Variovorax paradoxus: one gene and its partner. The protein of the gene in region 1 interacts with the protein of each later gene in a pairwise test. Links are inferred from orthologs where the notes say so. Each region holds a gene or a part of one and is shown in the gene's direction. Other genes may lie near its edges.

Region 1 (7,681 bases):
ATTGCTGCGCGCCGGCTTCGGGCTTCATGAGGTCGAAGCTGCAGTCGAAAACCATTAGCGGCGTGCCGCCGGCTTGCAGCTGCTGGAGTTGTTCGACGCTGATGAGGGTGGTGTACATGGCGGGCTCCTTCGTTGTCGATGGGGTTCGATGCGGTTCAGTGTTCTTCGGCCGGCGCCTTGGGCACCGCCCGCTGGCGCAGCACCGTGGCCGCGATGCCGCTCACGATGATGAGCGCCATGCCGGCCCAGCCGGCGGCGTCGATGCGGTCGTCGAACAGCACCACGCTGTAGAACGCCGCGAAGACGATGCCGGAGTACTGCAGGTTGGCCACCACCAGCGTGCCGGCCTGGGTCTTGGCCGTGGCATAGGCGCGCGTCATGCAAAGCTGCCCGAGGGCCGCAAGCAGGCCGATCGGCAGCAGCCACAGCGCATGCTGCCACGTCCACGAATCTCCGCCCGAAAACCCGGTGGCGGCCGTGGCAAAAGCACCGGCCACGGCCGAGCCGACCGCGAAATAGAACACCGTGCGCAACTCGGGTTCGCCGATGCGCGACAGCGCCACCACCTGCATGTAGGCGAACGCGGCCGTAAGGCCCGACAGCAGGCCCAGCAGCCCGGCGAAACCCTGGCTCGCATCCACGCTGGGCTTGAGCATGAGCACCACGCCCACGAAGCCCGCGAGCACGGTCAGCGCGAGCGTGCCCTGCAGCGGCGGACGCTCGACGCGGCCATCGCGTCCGGGCACCGGCACCCAGGCCAGCAGCGCGCCGCCGACCAGGAAGGCCGCGATCCACACGCTGCTCATGTAGTTGAGCGTGACGGCCGTCGCCAGCGGCATGTGGGCGATGGCGTAGAACCAGGCGCCGAGCGACACCACGCCGATGGTGCTGCGCCAGGCGTGCATGCCCGGGTAGCGGGTGGCGAGCGGAACACCGCGGTTGCGCGCGAGCAGCCACAGGAACACGATGCCGATCAGCCCGCGGCCCAGCACCATCTCCCCGCTGTTGAACCAGGCCGAGGCCACCTTGACGACCACGCTCATGGTGGCGAACAAGAAGGCGCCGAGCACCATCCAGAGTGCTTGCACTACGGGCTCAGGCGTTGTTGTTCTGCATTGCGCTGCGGTACCACTCGTGGAACTGCTGCATGCCGTCTTCCATCGGGCTCTGGTAGGGGCCGCTCTCGTCGTCGCCGCGCAGCATCAGCGCGCGGCGGCCGGCGTCCATGCGCTCGGCAATCTCGTCGTCTTCCACGCAAGTTTCCATGTAGGCGGCCTGCTGGGCTTCGACGAATTCGCGCTCGAAGGCGACGATTTCCTCGGGGTAGAAGAACTCCACCATGTTGAGCGTCTTCGTGGGGCTGACCGGGTGCAGTGTCGACACCGTGAGCACGTGCGGATACCACTCGACCATCACGTGCGGGTAGTAGGTGAGCCAGATCGCGCCGTACTTCGGCGGCTTGCCCTCGCGGTACTTGAGCAGCTGCTCCTGCCACTTCTGGTAGATGGGGCTGCCCGCGCGGCCGAGCCGGTTGGCCACGCCCACGGTCTGCACCGAGTAGTTGCGGTTGAATTCCCAGCGCAGGTCGTCGCAGGTCACGAAGCTGCCGAGGCCGGGGTGGAACGGACCGACGTGGTAGTCCTCGAGGTAGACCTCGATGAAGGTCTTCCAGTTGTAGTTGCACTCGTGCAGCTCGACGCGGTCGAGTGCGTAACCCGTGAAGTCCAGATCGGCGCGCGGGCCGAGCTCGGCCATGTCGGCGGCGACGTCACGCCCGACGCCCTTCGGGCCGTTTGCGCCGCGCTCGAACAGCAGGCCGTTCCACTCGGTGAGCGGATAGTTGTGCAGGTTGAGGCACGGGTCCTGCTCGAAATGCGGCGCGCCGATCAGCGTGCCCGTGGTGCGCGGGTCGCTCGCGGCGTAGGTCCAGCGGTGCAGCGGGCAGACGATGTTGCCACCGGTCTGGTTGTCGAGCCGGCCACGGCCTTGCAGGATGAGCGCCTGCCGGTGGCGGCACACGTTGGAAATGAGCTCCACGCCCTTGGGCGTGTGCACCAGCGCCCGGCCCTGGTGCTCTTGCGGCAGCGTGTGGTAGTCGCCCGGCTCGGGCACGGCAAGGCGGTGGCCCACGTAGCGCGGACCTTGCGCAAACAGCGTTTGCATCTCGCGTGCGTAGAGCGACTCGTCGAAGTACGCGGAAACTGGAAGTTGGCTCGTGGCCTGCTGCAGTTGAAGACTTAAATCAGACATCGAGGACCTGACCAAGCTCCCCACAGGGAGAAAAAAGAAAAGACGGAAGGCGCCGTCAGGAGGGCGACGGCCCGAAGAGTTGTGCCGGGCTGGCCGGCAAGGGAAGCCGCGATTGTACCCAAGGGGCCATCGCGGTGCTCATTTGGTTCCCCGCCCTAAAATGCCCGATTTCATACTTGTTCTCTCGCATGCCCAAGGTCCCTTCCTCCGCCACGTCCAGCCCGGCAGCCATGCCCGATACGGGGCCGCTGCCGGCCAGCTATGAAGCCGGGCTCCAGGAGTTGGAACAATTGGTTGCAGAACTCGAATCGGGCCAGTTGCCGCTCGACCAGTTGCTTGGCAGCTATCAGCGCGGTGCCGCGTTGCTCGCTTTTTGCCGCGAGAAGCTCCAGGCGGTCGAAGACCAGATCAAGGTGCTGGACGCAGGCAGCCTCAAGCCCTGGACGGCCGAATGAGCGCGGCTGTGACGGCGGCGGTCGATTGGGACGCCGCGCGGCTGGCCGGCTGGAGCGAGCCGCACCTTGCGCGCGTCGAAGCGGCGCTTTCGCGCTGGGTCGGGGTCGATTCCCCCGTGCTGCTTGGCGACGCGATGCGCTACGCCGTGCTCGATGGCGGCAAGCGGCTGCGTCCTTTGCTGGTGCTGGCCGCGAGCGAAGCGGTGGGCGGCAACCCCGCCGCGGGGCTGCGCGCGGCCTGCGCCACCGAACTGATCCACGCCTACTCGCTGGTGCACGACGACTTGCCGAGCATGGACAACGACGTGCTGCGCCGTGGCAAACCCACCGTGCACGTGAAATTCGGCGAGGCCGATGCGCTGCTCGCCGGCGACGCCTTGCAGGCCCTGGCCTTCGAACTGCTGACGCCCGAGGGCGACGAGGTTCCCGCATCGACCCAGGCCACGCTGTGCCGGCTGCTTGCGCGCGCCGCGGGCAGCCAGGGCATGGCGGGCGGACAGGCGATCGATCTCGCCAGCGTGGGCCTGGCGCTCGACGAAGCGCAACTGCGCGAAATGCACCGCCTGAAGACCGGCGCGCTGCTGCAGGGCAGCGTCGAGATGGGCGCGGCCTGCGCGGGCGCCGTGGCGCCCGCCGCGCTGGCCGCCCTGCGCGACTACGGCGCCGCCATCGGATTGGCGTTCCAGGTGGTCGACGACATCCTCGATGTGACGGCCGATTCGCAGACTCTCGGCAAGACGGCCGGCAAGGACGCCGCCGCCGACAAACCCACCTATGTCTCTCTGTGGGGCCTCGACGGCGCGCGGGCACAGGCGAAACAGTTGCTTGCCGAATCGCTCGCGGCGCTGGAGCGCAGCGGCCTGCGCGACACCGCGGCACTGCGCGCGCTGGCCCACATGGTCGTCGACCGCGACCGATGAACAGTTGAACAGATGGACAAGAAGAACCACGACGCTCCCATGGCCCCGCTGCTTCCCACGCTTCATGATCCCTCGCCGATCCGGCAATACGACCGGGCCCAGCTCAAGCAGCTGTCCGACGAGGTGCGCGCCTGCGTGCTCGACAACGTTTCGCGCACCGGCGGCCACCTGAGTTCCAACCTTGGAACGGTCGAGCTCACGGTCGCTCTGCACCATGTGTTCAACACGCCGCACGACCGGCTGGTGTGGGACGTGGGCCACCAGACCTATCCGCACAAGATCCTCACCGGCCGGCGCGAGCGCATGCCCACGCTGCGCCAGATCGGCGGCATCTCGGGCTTTCCGCAGCGCAGCGAGAGCGAATACGACACCTTCGGCACCGCGCACTCGTCGACCAGCATCTCGGCCGCGCTCGGCATGGCCATGGCCGCCAAGCAGAAGGGCGAAGACCGCCATGCGGTCGCGATCATCGGCGACGGCGCGCTCACGGCCGGCATGGCCTTCGAGGCGCTCAACAACGCCGGCGTGTGCGACTGCAAGCTGCTGGTGATCCTGAACGACAACGACATGTCGATCAGCCCGCCCGTGGGCGCGCTCAACCGCTACCTCGCGCAGCTGATGAGCGGCAACTTCTACGCCGCCGCCAAGAACGTGGGCAAGAGCGTGCTGCGCGCCGCGCCGCCGCTGTTCGAGCTGGCCAAGCGCTTCGAGCAGCATGCCAAGGGCATGGTGGTCCCGGCCACGTTGTTCGAGCAGTTCGGCTTCAACTATGTGGGCCCCATCGACGGGCACGACATCGATTCGCTGGTGCCCACGCTCGAGAATCTCAAGCACCTCGACGGCCCGCAGTTCCTGCATGTGGTCACGAAGAAGGGGCAGGGCTACAAACTGGCCGAGGCCGACCCGGTGGCCTACCACGGCCCGGGCAAGTTCGATCCGCAGGTGGGGCTGGTCAAGCCCGCCGCGGTGGCCAAGCAGACCTTCACGCAGGTCTTCGGGCAATGGCTGTGCGACATGGCGGCGCACGACGGCCGGCTGGTGGGCATCACGCCCGCGATGCGAGAAGGTTCGGGGCTGGTCGAATTCGAACAGCGCTTTCCTGACCGCTACTACGACGTCGGCATTGCCGAGCAGCATGCCGTCACGTTCGCGGCCGGCTTGGCGTGCGAAGGCCTGAAGCCGGTGGTCGCGATCTATTCGACCTTTCTGCAGCGCGCCTACGACCAGCTGATTCACGACGTCGCAATCCAGAACCTGCCGGTGGTGTTCGCACTCGACCGCGCGGGCTTGGTGGGTGCCGACGGTGCCACGCATGCGGGCGCCTACGACATTCCGTTTCTGCGCTGCATTCCCAACATGAGCATTGCGTGCCCGGCCGACGAGCGCGAATGCCGCCAGCTGCTGTCGAGCGCCTACGAACAGAACCACCCGGTGGCGGTGCGCTATCCCCGCGGCGCGGGTGCCGGCGTCACGCCGCACCTGGCACTCGATGCGCTGCCCTTCGGCAAGGGCGAAGTGCGCCGCGAAGGCAAGCGCATCGCGGTCCTCGTGTTCGGCACCTTGCTGTACCCCGCGCTCGCCGCGGCCGAGTCGCTCGACGCCACGGTGGTCAACATGCGCTGGGCCAAGCCGCTCGACGTCGAGTTGCTGCTGCAGGTGGCAGGCACGCACGATGCCATCGTCACGCTCGAAGAGGGCGCCATCATGGGTGGTGCGGGCGGCGCGGTGCTCGAGGCGTTGCAGGCTGCCAACGTGCAGAAGCCCGTGCTTCAGCTGGGCTTGCCCGACAGGTTCATCGAGCATGGCGATCCGGGCAAGCTGCTCGCGTCCATCGGTCTCGACGCAGCGGGCATCGAGGCCTCGATCACTCGGCGCTTCGGGCCCGTCGCAGGGTAAACCCCGGCGGGTTGCCTGTAAGCAGGTTTTTACAATCGCCACGACTTACGAAAGTCGTCGACGCGGCCACAAGCCGCGTTTCGTTTTTTCCAATGCACTCGGAGTGAATTCAATGGATCGTCGTTCCCTCATCAAAAACGCCGGCATCGCTGGCGTTCTGGCCGCCGGCATTGCGCCCGCAGTTCATGCGCAAGCCGCCGTCCGCTGGCGCCTGGCCTCCAGCTTTCCCAAGCCGCTCGATACGATCTACGGCGGCGCTGAGGTTTTCTCCAATGCGGTCAAGGCCATGTCGGGCGGCAAGTTCGAAATTTCGGTGCATGCGGCTGGCGAACTGATGCCGGCTTTCGGCGTGGTCGACGGCGTGCAGCAAGGTTCGGTCGAGGCCTGCCACACGGTGCCCTACTACTTCTACGGCAAGAACCCCGCCTTCGCGCTCGGTTCGGCCATTCCGTTCGGCATGAACGCACGCCAGATGACCGCGTGGATGATGCACGGCAACGGCCGCAAGCTGATGGACGAGTTCTACGGCACCTACGGCATGCTGAGCTTCAACGGCGGCAACACCGGCACCCAGATGGGCGGTTGGTTCCGCAAGGAAATCAAGACCCCGGCCGACCTCAAGGGCCTGAAGATGCGCCTCGGCGGCGGCCTGGTGGGCGACGTGATGACCAAGCTCGGCGTGGTGCCGCAAAGCATTCCGGGCGGTGAGATCTATCAAGCGCTTGAAAAGGGCACGATCGACGCCGCCGAATGGGTGGGTCCGTACGACGACCAGAAGCTCGGCTTCAACAAGGTTGCGCCGAACTACTACTACCCTGGCTGGTGGGAAGGCGGCCCCGAGGTCGACTTCTTCATCAACAAGAAGGCCTTCGATGCCCTGTCGCCCGAGAACAAGGCCATCATCTCGGCGGCTTCCGCCGTCGCCTCGCAAGACATGCTGGCCAAGTACGATGCGCGCAACCCCACCGCGCTCAAGCAACTGATCGGCGCCAAGACCAAGCTGCTGCCTTTCAGCAAGGAAATTCTCGACGCGTCGTTCAAGGCTTCCCTGCAGGTCTACGAAGAAAACGCTGCCAAGAGCCCGGAGTGGAAGAAGATCTACGCCGACTTCCTCACGTTCCAGCGCGACCAGGTGGCATGGTTCCGCGTGGCCGAAGGCCGCTTCGACAACTACATGCAATCCGTGAAGCTCTGAGCTTCAGGAACACATAAAAAAACCGCGCACTGCGCGGTTTTTTTATGGGCGCTCGATGCCCGATCAGCGCGTTTGTGCGGAGCGGTGGTCAGAGCTTGCGTGCCTGCTTGAGCTCGGCCACCAGCCGCTCGAATTCGGCGATGAGCTCCGGCGTGGCTGCATAGAACACCGCGAACTTGCCGACCAGCGTGCGCACATAGAGCCGCGGCGCAATCAGCCAGTCGAGCCCGCGAACGCGGATCAGCTTGCCGAAGGCGAGGTCGTCGAGCGCCATGTGCTTGTCCCAGATCCAGCGCTGGTGCAGGCCTTGGCGGTCGATGCGGGTGCGGCTGGTCATGATGTGGAACCAGGTCCAGGCCATGAGTGCGATGCCGGCGAGAAACCAGCCGAGGCCGCCGGTCCTGGCGGAGCCCAGGGCACCCACCGACCAGAGCTGTGCCAGCCAGAAGGCGCAACCGCCCACGATCACGGTGGCCAGCAGTTTGAAGGGCAGCGAAAACGCCTGTCCCTCGACCGCATCGCCCCGCGACGGTTCGAAACGAAATGGTGCCGGACCCAAGGCGCCTACTTCTTCTCGGGTTCGGCGGCGGTACCGCCGGGAGCGGCCGGAGCCTCTTCCTTGGGCGGATCGCCGAAGGGATTTTCACCGCCACCGCTGTTGTCCGTGCCGGAATTCGGATTCATGTCGTCGGCCGGTACTTCGATCTGCACCTTGTCGGTGTCGATCGCCTCTTCCTTGGGCAGGAACATCGTCACCGTCTGCGGCACGAAGATCACGATGGCGACCAGGATCAGCTGCATCAGCACCCAGGGAATCGCACCCATGTAGATGTCGTTCGACAACACCGGCTTGGCAATCCGCTTTTCCTTGAACAGCGTGTCCGCGATGCCTCGCAGATAGAACAGCGCAAAGCCGAACGGCGGGTGCATGAAGCTGGTCTGCATGTTCACGCACAGCAGCACGC
Region 2 (7,634 bases), 2.2 Mb from region 1 along the record:
TTGGCGAACTTGGCGGGATCGCCGCCGCGCGCAATGTCTTCGACCACCGCCTTGGGAATGGCCTGCTGCCCGTTCGGTGCCCGGCCGCCGTTGCGCATGGTCTCGCCGAAGCGCGCGATGTCGCGCAGCACGGTGTTGAGCCCGCCGCCGCCCGATTCGGTGCCGATGCGGTCGACCATGAAGTAGGCGTCCTGTTCGGCGCCGATGCGGCGCCAGATCTTTTCGCTCAGCAGGTCGGCGAGCGGCTGGTTGCTGGCGCGGCGCAGGATCCAGGCGAGCACCTCGGCATTCACCGTCTTGTAGGCAAAGCCGGCGTCATGCGCGCCTTCCTTCTGCAGCGTGGCAAGGAATTCGTAGAACGACTTCGGGCCGGCGTAGTTCGGGCCTTGGGCCAGCATGCCGCCGGCGCGCGCATAGTCCCAGACCTCGGCCTTCGGATCGGCGTAGTTTTCGGAATAGCGCACGCCGATGGTCATGTCCATGACCTGGCGCACCGTGGCGTCGCCGTAGGCCGTGTCCTTGAGCTCGGGGAGGTATTTGGTGACCGGCGCGGACGGATCGAGCTTGCCCTCGTCAGCGAGGATGGCCGCGAGCGTGCCGACGAAGGACTTGGTGACCGACATCGCGATGTGCGGCCGCTCGGGCGTGAGCGCGCCGAAGTATTTTTCGTAGACCACACGGCCGCGGTGCATCACCAGGATGCCGTCGGTGTAGGTGCGCGGGATCATTTGCGCGAAGGTCACGGTCTCGCCCGTACTCCCCAGAGGCTTGAACGTGACGGCCTCGATGTCGTTGCGCGGCGCCGCCGGCAACGGGCTGGCCGTGCCGCTGCCGCGCCACACGTTGGCGGTGGGCACCGTTTCGCGCGCGTGCGAGAAGCTCCAGCGCGTGCGCGGAAACACGCCGCCGGCCGGGTTGTCGAAGGTGATCAGCTTATCGGGCGGCGGCGGAAAGCCCTTCATCCAGCCCATGGCCTCGACCGAAGTGGCCGCGGGGTCGGGTGGCGCGGCGGGCGCGGGCGTCTGTGCGTTGGAGGTGTTCACGGCAAGGAGTGCGAAGGCGGCGGCAAGCGCCGTGCGTTTGAAGAGGGGCATGGGTTTACAAGGCTCCGTTGGAATCGATCATCAACGACCGCTGAAACGCGCGGGGCGGCGTTCGACAAAAGAGCGCACGCCTTCGGCCGCGTCTTCGCTGTTCGCCAGGCGCTTCTGCGTCTCGATGAATTCCGACACCGCCGCGAGCGGCCCGTGTTCCACAGCCTTGATCACGTTGAGCCGGGTGGCCACCACCGCCTGCGGCGCCTGCGCCGCAATGCGCTGCGCAATGGCCAGCGCTGCGTCGAGCTCCTGCCCGGCCGGCACCACCTTCTGAACGAAGTTCAGGCGGTACGCCTCGGCACTGTCGAACTCGTCGGCCGTGAGCAGGTGCAGCATCGCATTGCCCACGCCCGCGCGTTCGGCCATGCGCAGCGTGGCGCCGCCCGTGGCCATGATGCCGCGCTGTACTTCCATCTGCGAGAAGCGGCAGTTGTCGGCCGCCACCACGATGTCCGCGCCCAGCATCAGTTCGATGCCGACCGTGAAGCAGATGCCTTTCACCGCCGCCACCATCGGCTTGCTGCGGCGGCGGTAGCCGGGCAGGCCGAAGTCGTGCGGCTCCACCAGCCCGGCCGGAATCGCCTTCTCGCCGCGCTTCATGTACTCGGTGACCGCGGGCAGGTCCAGGCCCGCCGTGAAGTGGTCGCCGAAGGCATGCAGCACGCCCACGCGCAGGTCCGGGTCGTCGTCGAGCCGGGTGTAGGCCTCGGCCAGCTGCTTGAACATCGGCGGCGTCCAGCCGTTGCGCTTGGCGGGGCGGTTGATGCCGATCAGCAGCACGTGGCCGATGACCTGCGTGTCGATGCAGCCTTCGGCCGGTGGAGCGGCCGGAGTGATGGGGGCGGCGGTCATGGTGGTTGTCTCCTTGTTTTTTTGTTCTTGCCGTGCTCAGTAGGCGTACACGCCGCGTCCGGTCTTGCGTCCGAGCTGGCCGGCCGCGACCATTTCCTTCAAGAGCGGGCAGGGGCGGTACTTGGAATCGCCGAACTGCTCGAGGTACACCTCCATCACGGCCAGGCACACATCCAGGCCGATCATGTCGGCCAGTGCCAGCGGGCCGATGGGCTGGTTGCAGCCCTGCTTCATGCCGGCGTCGATGTCTTCGGCGGTGGCGATGCCTTCGGACAGCACGAAGAAGGCCTCGTTGATCATCGGCACCAGGATGCGGTTGACCACGAAGCCGGGCGCGTTCTTCACGGTGATCGGCGACTTGCCGAGCTTCTCGGCCAGCGCCTTGACGGCGTCGTGCGTGGCGTCGCTCGTGAGATAGCCGCGGATCAGCTCCACCAGCGCCATCATCGGCACCGGGTTGAAGAAGTGCATGCCGATGAAGCGGTCGGGGCGCGAGGTGGCGGCCGCGAGCTGCGTGATCGAGATCGACGAGGTGTTCGACGCGATGATGACTTCGGGCGCCACCAGCTCGTCGACCTGCTTGAGGATCTTGAGCTTGAGCGCGTGGTTCTCGGTGGCGGCTTCGATCACCAGTTGCGCACCCTTCAGGTCCTCGTAGTTCGTCGAGCCCTTGATCAGCGCGAGCGCCGCGGCCTTCTGCTCGGCCGTGAGCTTTTCTTTCTTGATCAGCCGGTCGAGGCTGCCCGACACGGTGGCCAGGCCCTTGTCGACGGCCGCCTGGGCGACGTCGATCATCACCACGTTCACGCCGGACACCGCGCAGGCCTGCGCAATGCCATTGCCCATTGTTCCGGCGCCGATGATGCCGACGGTCTGGATCGTCATGAGAAAACTCCTTGAATAAAAGGAAAACTGGGGAAGGGGCGGGTGGCGCGAGGGCCGCCGCCGCGGCAGGAGATCGATTGTGAAGCAGCCCCGCCAAGCCGCTGTTGCCGCGAGCGACACGGGCGCCGCCGGGTGGCTTACAGTGCGGCGATTGCTTTTTCTTCTCTCTTTTCGACTCCGACCATGACCACCCTCGGCACCCCTCTTTCCCCTTCCGCCACCCGCGTGATGCTGCTCGGCTCCGGCGAACTCGGCAAGGAGGTGCTGATCGCCCTGCAGCGCCTCGGCGTCGAAACCATCGCGGTCGACCGCTACGAGAACGCGCCCGGCCAGCAGGTGGCGCACCACGCGCGCACCATCACCATGAGCGACCCCGAGCAGCTCAAGGCGCTGATCGAGGCCGAGAAGCCCATGCTCGTGGTGCCCGAGATCGAGGCCATCGCCACGCCGATGCTGCAGCAGCTCGAAGACGCCGGCGTGGTGCGTGTGATTCCCACGGCTCGCGCCGCCCGCCTCACGATGGACCGCGAAGGCATCCGCCGCCTGGCCGCCGAAACGCTGGGCGTGCCGACCAGCCCCTACAAATTCTGCGACTCGCTGGCCGAACTGCAGGCTGCCATCGACGAAGGCATTGGCTACCCCTGCATCGTCAAGCCCGTGATGAGCAGCTCCGGCAAGGGCCAAAGCAAGATCGACGGCCCGGCCGACGTGCAGAAGGCCTGGGACTACGCCATGGCCGGCGGCCGCGTGAGCCACGGCCGCGTGATCGTCGAGGGCTTCATCGACTTCGACTACGAGATCACGCTGCTCACCGTGCGTGCGAAGGATGAGGCCGGCGCCGTGCAGACGCAGTTCTGCGACCCGATCGGCCATGTGCAGGTGAGCGGCGACTACGTGGAGAGCTGGCAGCCGCATCCCATGGCGCCGGCCGCGCTGCAGAAGGCGCAGCAGATCGCACAGGCCGTCACGGCCGACCTCGGCGGCCAGGGTCTCTTCGGCGTCGAGCTGTTCGTGAAGGGCGACGAGGTGTGGTTCAGCGAAGTCAGCCCGCGTCCGCACGACACCGGCATGGTGACCATGGCCACGCAATGGCAGAACGAGTTCGAACTGCATGCGCGCGCCATCCTCGGCCTGCCGGTCGACACGTCGCTCAAGAGCCCGGGCGCCAGCGCGGTGATCTATGGCGGCGTGGACGCGACGGGCATCGCGTTCGACGGCGTGGCCGAGGCGCTGCAGGTGCCCGGCAGCGACATTCGTCTGTTCGGAAAGCCCGAGAGTTTCGCCAAGCGCCGCATGGGCGTGGCGCTGGTGCATGCGGCCGACACCGACACCGCCCGCAAGCTCGCCAAGGAAGCCGCCGCGCGCGTGAAGCCGCGCAGGACCTGAGGAACGGCGCCGCCCAAGCACAGCCAGTTTTCGCAAGCGGCGCCGGACGCCTGCGGGCATCGTGCGGATGAGATCGGGAGAACGTCCGCCCGACCCACCGGAGACACCATGCTGCACCCCCAGGCGCGCGCCTTGCTCGATTTCATCGAGGCGCGCGGCATTCCGCCGACCCACACGCTTTCGCCGGCCGACGCACGTGCGTTCTATCGCGACCGGCGCGCCGCCACCCAACCCGACGCCCCGCCGGTTGCCCAGGTCCGCGAGCTGAGGGCCGAAGGGCCGCACGGCACCATCCCGGTGCGCCTCTACCGCTCGCTGGGGTCCACGGCCGATGCGCTGCTGCCGGTGCTGGTCTACTTTCACGGCGGCGGCTGGGTCGTCGGCGACCTCGACACGCACGACGTGCTGTGCCGGGAGCTCGCCAACGGCGCCGGCTGCGCAGTCGCATCGGTCGACTACCGCATGGGCCCGGAGCACCGTTTTCCCGCCGCCGTCGACGACGTGCTGGCCTCTACCCGTTGGGTGCGTCGCGGGGCTGCCGCGCTGGGGCTCGATGCGGGCCGCCTCGCGGTAGGCGGCGACAGTGCGGGCGGCAACCTCGCCGCGGTGGCAGCCATTGCGGCGCGCGATGCCGGCGACCTGCCCATCGCCTTTCAGCTGCTGATCTATCCCGCCACGGACATGCGCCGCGGCCACCCCTCGCACCAAGCCAATGGGCAGGGCTACCTGCTGACCCGCGACACGATGGCGTACTTCCACGATCACTACATCGACGACGCGCGGCACGACCTCGACTGGCGCGCGTCGCCGCTGCTGCACGCCGATCTTTCGGGCCTGCCGCCCGCGCTGGTGCTGACGGCCGGCTACGACCCGTTGCGCGACGAAGGCCTGGCTTACGCCGAGGCCCTGACCGCCGCCGGCAACCGCGCCGCCCACGTCTGCTTCGAGCGCCAGATCCATGGCTTCATCACCATGGGCAAGGTGCTCGACGAGGCCGCGACGGCCATCGCGCTGTGCACCGCCGAGCTTCGCCGCGCGCTCGCAGCGGCCTAGGGAAAGTCCCCGCGCAAATGGACGCCGCGCAGCCGGCCCTCGCCGCTACGATCCAGCGAACGCAAGGCCGCTTCCCGGCTGGCGGCGGTCCGATGCAGGAGACAGACACCATGCAGCGATCGAACACGACGCGGCCAGGCAGCGGCGCCGGGACGCGCGGAGAACGCCTGATGTGGCTCACGCGCCAGCGCGTGTTCTACGCAGGGCTGCTCGGCGCCGCGTCCGAACGCACGCTGGGCGGACACGGCGTGTACGTGTCGCCGGCCGGGGCGCCGCCGAACCGCTTGCGCGTCGGCGGCGGTGCCTGGCAGACGGGCGAACTGCTGGTGGTGCCGCCGCAGGTGCCGCACCGGGTGGAAAGCGCGCACTCGCTCATCCTCAACCTGCTGATCGAATCGGAGTCTGTCGATCCCGCGCGCATGCCGGGTTTTCTGCAGCACTGCGGGCCTGTCGATGCACCGGAGTTCGTCCGGCGCATGCGCGATACGCACGCGCACCTGCTGGCGATTTCGGGCCGCCAAAGTTTCGACGGTTTCGATTTCGACCGGCTGTTCTTCGGCGAGGCACTGGTGCCGCGTGTGCTCGACGCGCGCATTCGCAAGGTCATCGACGCCATCAACGCCGACCCGGCTGCGCCCGCCTCGGCCGAAGACTGCGCGGCTTCGGTGCACCTGTCCTTTTCGCGCTTCCTGCACCTGTTCAAGCAGGAAACCGGCATGGCGTTTCGCGCTTTCCGGGCCTGGAAGCGCGCGCGCAGCCTGCTGCGCTACGTGCGCCAGACCGGCACGCTGACCGACATCGCGCTGGACACCGGCTATCCCGATTCGACGCACTTCAGCCATTCGATCCGGCAGGTCTATGGCCTGAAGCCGAGCGACATCCTGGCCGGCTCGCGCCGCCTGGCGCTGCACGACGTGGCCGGCGGCTTCAGGCAGTAGGCGCAAGGAGGCCCATGCAGATTCTTCAACTCCTGCTGTCGGGCATTGCGCAAGGTTGCATCTATGGGCTGATCGCGCTGGGCTTCGTGCTGATCTACAAGGCCACCGAGACCGTGAGCTTCGCGCAGGGCGACCTGATGATGCTCGGCGCCTTCGGCGCGTTCGCCGGCATGTCGCTGATCGGCCTGCCGTTCTGGCTCGCGGCCGTTCTCGCGGTGGTGGCGATGGCGGCCTTCGGCGTGCTGCTCGAGCTGGTGGTGATCCGCCCGATCCTCGGCCAGCCGCAGTTCTCGATCGTGATGCTGACCATCGGCATTGCCTACGTGGCGCGCGGACTCATCACCATGGTGCCGGGCATCGGCACCGACACTCACACGCTGCCGGTGCCCTACAAGGACCAGATATGGAAGCTGGGCGGCCTGGTGGTCAACCTCGAGCAGCTGGCGATCATCGTCGCCACCGCCATCCTCTGTGCCCTGCTGTTCGCGATGTTCCGCTACAGCAAGCTCGGCATCGCGATGCAGGCCTCGTCGCAGAACCAGCTTGCGGCCTACTACATGGGCATTCCGGTGAAGCGGCTCAACGGGCTGGTGTGGGGCCTCGCGGCTGCGGTCGCCGCCATTGCGGGCATGCTGCTCGCGCCCATCACCTTCGTGCACGCGAACATGGGCTTCATCGGGCTCAAGGCCTTTCCGGCCGCGGTGGTGGGCGGCTTCGGCAGCCTGCCGGGTGCCATCGTCGGCGGGCTGGTGATCGGCATCGTCGAATCGTTCGCGGGCTTCTATCTGCCGGACGGCTTCAAGGACACGGCGCCGTACATCGTGGTGCTGCTGATGCTGATGATCAAGCCCAACGGCCTGTTCGGCGAGAAGCTGCGCAAGAAAGTCTGAACGTTCATGCGCTTCATCTTCAAGACCAGCTACGACCAGGACATCCGCCTTGCGCGGCATGGCGGCCATGTGTTCTGGTACGGCTTGCTGGCCGCGTTCCTCCTCGTCGCGCCATGGGTAATCGATGAGTACTGGCTCGCGCAGCTGACCTTCGTGCTGATCTACGGCATCGTCGGCCTCGGGCTGATGCTGCTGGCGGGCTTTACCGGGCAGTTTTCCATCGGCCATGCGGCGTTTCTCGGCGCGGGCGCCTATACGCAAGGCGTGCTGACCAACCTGGGCGTGCCGTTTCCGCTGGCGCTGCTCGCGGCTGCAGCGCTGTCGGCGGGGGTGGGCGTGGTGGTGGCCTTGCCGGCCTTGCGCGTGAAGGGCATCTATCTCGGCATCGCCACGCTGTCGTTCGGCTTCATCGTCGAGGAAGTATTCGCACGCTGGGAGAGCGTCACCGGCGGCAATGCGGGTCTGCATGTCAAGTCGCCCCAGCTCTTCGGCTGGTCGCTGGGGTCGGGCAACGGCTTCTACTTTCTGTGCCT

The links.
Region 2: the proteins of QFZ42_RS17270 (region 1) and purT interact in binary tests that used the Escherichia coli proteins (3 or more experiments, as listed by UniProt). The link is inferred for Variovorax paradoxus from one-to-one orthologs.

What each region holds. Positions count from the first base shown.
Region 1 is NZ_JAUSXG010000001.1:3,608,159-3,615,839, reverse strand. Bases 1,745-4,663 are described here. They hold QFZ42_RS17270 (polyprenyl synthetase family protein), read left to right. Parts: upstream 1,745-2,701; coding sequence 2,702-3,625; downstream 3,626-4,663. Other genes in these bases: dxs (1-deoxy-D-xylulose-5-phosphate synthase), read left to right, coding at 3,665-4,663; xseB (exodeoxyribonuclease VII small subunit), read left to right, coding at 2,439-2,705; QFZ42_RS17280 (aromatic ring-hydroxylating oxygenase subunit alpha), read right to left, coding at 1,745-2,250. In the rest of the region: QFZ42_RS17290 (sulfurtransferase), read right to left, coding at 1-118; QFZ42_RS17285 (DMT family transporter), read right to left, coding at 156-1,073; more of QFZ42_RS17280, read right to left, coding at 1,096-1,744; more of dxs, read left to right, coding at 4,664-5,521; QFZ42_RS17260 (TRAP transporter substrate-binding protein), read left to right, coding at 5,634-6,716; QFZ42_RS17255 (hypothetical protein), read right to left, coding at 6,805-7,275; QFZ42_RS17250 (TRAP transporter large permease), read right to left, coding at 7,281-7,681.
Region 2 is NZ_JAUSXG010000001.1:5,763,572-5,771,205, forward strand. The notes cover bases 2,247-5,118. They hold purT (formate-dependent phosphoribosylglycinamide formyltransferase), read left to right. Parts: upstream 2,247-3,017; coding sequence 3,018-4,220; downstream 4,221-5,118. Other genes in these bases: QFZ42_RS27360 (3-hydroxybutyryl-CoA dehydrogenase), read right to left, coding at 2,247-2,834; QFZ42_RS27370 (alpha/beta hydrolase), read left to right, coding at 4,329-5,118. Outside these bases: QFZ42_RS27350 (serine hydrolase domain-containing protein), read right to left, coding at 1-1,094; QFZ42_RS27355 (crotonase/enoyl-CoA hydratase family protein), read right to left, coding at 1,125-1,949; more of QFZ42_RS27360, read right to left, coding at 1,986-2,246; more of QFZ42_RS27370, read left to right, coding at 5,119-5,273; QFZ42_RS27375 (helix-turn-helix transcriptional regulator), read left to right, coding at 5,384-6,211; QFZ42_RS27380 (branched-chain amino acid ABC transporter permease), read left to right, coding at 6,226-7,101; QFZ42_RS27385 (branched-chain amino acid ABC transporter permease), read left to right, coding at 7,108-7,634. UniProt on the Escherichia coli protein: Involved in the de novo purine biosynthesis. Catalyzes the transfer of formate to 5-phospho-ribosyl-glycinamide (GAR), producing 5-phospho-ribosyl-N-formylglycinamide (FGAR). Formate is provided by PurU via hydrolysis of 10-formyl-tetrahydrofolate.